DNA from 2 places in the Pseudarthrobacter sp. R1 genome. Region 1 is predicted to be linked to the other one. Evidence: predicted binding sites of a transcription regulator. Region 1 holds the regulator's gene; the other holds the start of a gene.
What was found. The regulator HspR, encoded in region 1, represses chaperone genes until heat shock. The targets are predictions, from matches to a motif close to AAGTTGAGTCNNNNNGACTCAACTT.

Region 1 (2,455 bases):
GCGGCTTCCATGGGGTCGCTCGTCACGCGCTCAGCGCCGAACTTCGCTTTGAAGGCGGCAACGAACTTCGTGTTGGCCGGGGTGTCGAGGGTCTGGTAGTAATCCCAGGCGGTCAACTGCCCTTCCACATTGTCCAGGCCGACGCCGGGAACTTCCTCCTCGGCGATGGAAACTGAAACCACGGGCATGGTGTCAGCTGTCAGGCCAACGCTCTTGTACTGGCGGAAAAAGGCCACATTGCTGTCGCCGTTGAGGGTGTTGAAGACCGCGTCGGCTTTGGAGTCCCGGACTTTGTTGACGATGGTGGAGAATTCCGTGGAGCCGAGCGGGGTGTACTCCTCGCCAAGGATTTCAATGCCCTTGGCGGCGGCGTAGGCCTGGATGATCTTGTTGGCCGTCCTCGGGAAGACGTAATCGCTGCCAACCAGGAAGAGGGACTTGGTTCCCTGCTCGGCCAGGTAATCCAAGGCAGGAATGATCTGCTGGTTGGTAGTGGCACCGGTGTAGAAGATGTTCTTCGAGGACTCCAGGCCTTCATATTGCACCGGGTAGAACAGCAGCGCGTCATTGGCTTCGAACACGGGGAGCATGGCTTTGCGGCTTGACGACGTCCAGCCGCCGAATACTGCGGCAGTGCAATCCTGTTGGATCAGCTTTCCGGCCCGCTCGGCAAACTTCGTCGGTTCGCTGGCGCCGTCTTCGCTGACCACCTGCAACTGTTTGCCCAGCACGCCGCCGGAAGCATTTATTTCCTCTGCGGCCAGGGTCAGGGAGTCGAAGACCGTGCTCTCGCTGATGGCCATGGTGCCGGACAGGGAGTTAATGAAGCCTACTTTGATGCTGCTGCCGGACGTGTCCACGCAGGAGGTGCCGCTGCTGGCGGTGGAGCCAGCCGATGCCGGATCTGCGATCTGGCTGCCGCAGCCCGCCAGGACCGCGGCCATGGCTGCCGCCGCCAGGGGAAGGAAAGCGCGTTTATTAACCGAAACCCTCATGTGTACCTGCTTCTCACTCCGCCGCTGCGTGGGCAGCGGCTCGCCTCCGAGGTCCTGGGAAGTGACCCCTTGCGATGAATGTAGGAGCGGATTGTTTCGGCAGCTGCGGCAGTTGGTTTCGTTGTCGTTTCGTCCCGGCTCCCCGGAGCCGCCAGATGCCTGGTTGTCTGTCTAAAATGCTGACGAACGCGGGAAAAGCGGGGGAAGGAAAGTTAACTTGGGGGAAACGTGCGGCGGCGTAACGTTGGCCCGCCGGCCGGACATAAACCAGCGGGCCGTCGTTAGTCGCGCCTGACCTGCGGCTTTACCAGGCGGCGGGAGCTACTGTCCGATAGCGCGGGGCCGCCAGAGCACCACAGCCTGCGAGCGGGGACGGGGGCGCTGGCCGCGTGCCAGGCTCACTACGTCGCCCGCTGCACCCGCCGCAAAGATCCGGGAATCGAAAGGCTGCGGGCGCCGGCTCAGTTCGTCAGCCAGCTCCGCTACACGGTGCTGCAAGGCAGCCACCTGGTTTTCGAGTTCCAGGATCCGCTTGATGCCTTCGAGCGAGACGCCTTCCTGCGACAGCCGCTGCACCTCGCGCAGCATGTTGATGTCACGCTGCGAGTAGCGGCGGGACTTGCCGGGCGCGCGGCTGGGCGAGACGATGCCCATCCGATCGTATTGCCGAAGAGTCTGGGGGTGCATGTCCGCCAGTTCAGCCGCCACCGAGATCACAAAGATCGGCTGGTCTGAGTTGATGTCCATGGCTCACCCGCTGCTAAAGCCGGGCCTTGGCGGCCAGGCCTTCTCGGACGTCAGCTCCGGCCGTGGCATCGGCAAACGCCTTGACCGCGGCTTCGGCTTCCTTGTTCAGGTTCTTGGGAACGGCGACGTCGATGGTCACCAGCAGGTCGCCGGTCCCCTTGGACGTCTTCACGCCTTTGCCCTTCACCCGGAGGGTACGGCCCGACGGCGTACCGGCAGGAACGCGGACCCGCACCTTTTCGCCCTCGATGGTGGGCACTTCGATGTCGGCGCCCAGGGCAGCCTCGGGGAAGGTGACGGGAACATGGATACGCAGGTTGTCGCCGTCGCGCGTGTAGAACGGGTGCGGCTGGACCGAAACGGACACCACCAGGTCACCGTTGCCGGCGGCACCGGGCTGGCCCTTGCCGCGGATGCGGACTTTCTGGCCGTCCTTGATGCCGGCGGGCACGCGGACGTCGATAACCTCGCCGCTGGGTTCCCGCAGTCCGATGGTGGTGCCGCGGATCGAACCCGCGAAGGAAATACTCGTGGAGGCAGTCCGGTCAGCGCCCTTCTGCGGTGTCCGCTGGAAACCCGTCTGCCCAAAACCGCTGCCGAACAGGTCGGCGAACTCCGGCGGGATACCGCCGGCGGAGGGGTTGAACCCGCCGGCGTGGCGTCCGGTGTTGCCCGTGAACAGCCCGCCGAACATATCCTCGAACCCGCCGTTG
Region 2 (2,455 bases), 100 kb from region 1:
CGAGGCGCTCCACGGACGCGGCGTCAGTCTCGCCTTCCAGGGCCAGCTCCTCCATGGTGAGCCGGTCCACGGCGCGGCGGAGCTGGTCAATCTCCTCCGGAGCGGAGTCGATTTCCATGCGCAGCCGGGACGCGGCCTCATCCACGAGGTCAATGGCCTTGTCCGGCAGCTGGCGGCCAGAGATGTAGCGGTTTGAAAGCGTCGCAGCAGCCACCAAGGCAGAGTCGGCAATAGCCACCTTGTGGTGCGCCTCGTAGCGTTCCTTCAGGCCGCGGAGGATGCCGATGGTGTCCTCCACACTGGGCTCCCCCACGTACACCTGCTGGAAACGGCGCTCCAGGGCAGGGTCCTTCTCGATGTTCTCGCGGTACTCATCCAGGGTGGTGGCGCCGATGAGCCGCAGCTCGCCGCGGGCCAGCATGGGCTTGAGCATGTTCCCGGCGTCCATGGAGGACTCGCCGGTGGCACCCGCACCCACCACCGTGTGGATTTCGTCAATGAAGGTGACGATCTGGCCTTCGGAGTTCTTGATCTCCTCCAGCACAGCCTTGAGGCGTTCCTCGAACTCACCGCGGTACTTGGCGCCGGCCACCATCGAGGCAAGATCCAGTGCGATTAAGGTCTTGCCGCGCAGGCTTTCCGGCACGTCCCCTGCCACGATGCGCTGGGCCAGGCCCTCCACCACGGCGGTCTTGCCGACGCCCGGCTCACCAATGATCACGGGGTTGTTCTTGGTGCGGCGGCTCAGGACCTGGACGATCCGGCGGATCTCCGTATCGCGGCCAATTACCGGGTCCAGCTTGCCCGACCGGGCCATGGCGGTGAGGTCCGTGCCGAACTTTTCCAGGGACTGGAAGGTGTTCTCCGGGTCCGGGCTGGTGACTTTCCGGTCGCCGCGGACACCGGGCAGGGCGGCAAGCAGGGCCTCGTGGGAGGCGCCGGCGTCGCGCAACAACCGGGCCGCCGCGTCGCTTCCGGCCGAGAGCCCCAGCAGGAGCACTTCGGTGGACACAAAAGTATCGCCCAGCCGGTCGGCTTCCTCCTTGGCATTCTGGATGGCCTGAAGCGCAGGCCGGGACAGCTGGGCCTGCTGGCTGGAAGCGCCGGAGGTGGCCGGCAGCGCTTTGATGGCACTGCTCGCCTGGACGCTTACGGCGTCCGGGTCCGCGCCGGTGGCTCGGAGCAGCGCCACGGCGACGCCTTCACGCTGGTCCATCAGCGCCTTGAGCAGGTGGGCCGGCTCCACCTGCGGATTGCCGGCCGTGGAGGCGTTCATGGCTGCAGCCGAAAGAGCCTCCTGGCTCTTGGTGGTGAATTTGACGTCCAAAGAGAGCTCCTTTCAGGGTCTTTTGTTTGGGTTGAGTCTACTACGCTCAACTTTGGTGGGGGTACTTTTTATTTCCTGTTTGCCCACAGCGAAAGGAGGCAGTGCAGCGAAGCAGGACGGAGGACTCGACCGGCCGCCCCGTTTCCAAGGCTGCCAATCCGCCCTAGGATCGCCTTGTGACCGGGGAGCACTGTGCCGCCGGCGCACGGCAGACGGGACATGCAGTGAAGAAGTTTGTTGTTCTCTACATCGCAGCGCAATCGGCCCAGGCCCAAATGGCCGAAAGCTCGCCGGAGGCAGCCCAGGAGGGCATGAAGGCCTGGATGGAATGGGCTGAGCGGGCAGGTGACGGGATCGTGGACATGGGGAACCCGTTGGGCGCCGGGAAGGAAATCACGGCAACCGGCACGGCAGACAGCAGCACCGGCGTGGCCGGTTACGGCATCCTCCAGGCCGAGGACCTCGCCGGCGCCCAGGAGCTGCTGGACGGCCACCCGCACCTCATGATGCCCGGCGCGAGTATCCAGGTTTACGAATCCCTGGACCTGCCGGGGATGTAGGCGCGGCCGGTCAGGCCGGGTAGATTGCCACGGCCGTGGCTTTGACGACGAAATGCACGGGCAGGCCGGGGACCAGGCCCAGGTCTGCCGAAGCGGCGGGAGTGATGTCCGCCGCCAGGCTTCCCGCCCGCACCCGGATGAGGTCGCCGTGCGGCTCAAGGTCCGTGATGGTCACCTCGAAATAGTTGCGGGGACTGCCGTGGGCATCGTCCAGGAACACGGAAACGGCCGACGGCGGGAACACGGCCACCGCTGCCAGGTCACCCTCGCCGGCCGGGCCCGGTTCCTCCGCGTGGCCGGCCACGGTCCGGCCGTCCGAAGTCCTGAGCCCGTCACGGGTGAGGGTTCCAGGAATCAGGTTCAGTCCCGCCAGCCCGGCCGCAAAGGTGCTGCGGGGCCGCTCGAGTACCTCCCGGGTGGGGCCTTCCTCTGAGATCCGGCCCCCTTCCAGGATGACTACCCGGTCCGCCAGCATCAGCGCGTCCAGGACGTCGTGGGTGATGATGATGGCCGGCCTGTCTGCGAGGACCCGTTTCAGCAGGCGGCGGAGCAGCGGCGCGGAATGGAT

Region 2: a site for HspR is predicted at 1,356-1,380, ahead of clpB (ATP-dependent chaperone ClpB). Genes of this name have one in related genera too.

What each region holds. Positions count from the first base shown of each region.
Region 1 covers NZ_JAMKFI010000004.1:105,262-107,716, reverse strand. The annotation lists gene urtA (urea ABC transporter substrate-binding protein) at 1-995, opposite strand, end outside; gene M8J71_RS03580 (heat shock protein transcriptional repressor HspR) at 1,317-1,742, opposite strand; gene M8J71_RS03575 (DnaJ C-terminal domain-containing protein) at 1,756-2,455, opposite strand, start outside.
Region 2 covers NZ_JAMKFI010000004.1:208,115-210,569, reverse strand. The annotation lists gene clpB (ATP-dependent chaperone ClpB) at 1-1,327, opposite strand, end outside; gene M8J71_RS04030 (YciI family protein) at 1,504-1,887, shown strand; gene M8J71_RS04025 (sulfate/molybdate ABC transporter ATP-binding protein) at 1,898-2,455, opposite strand, start outside.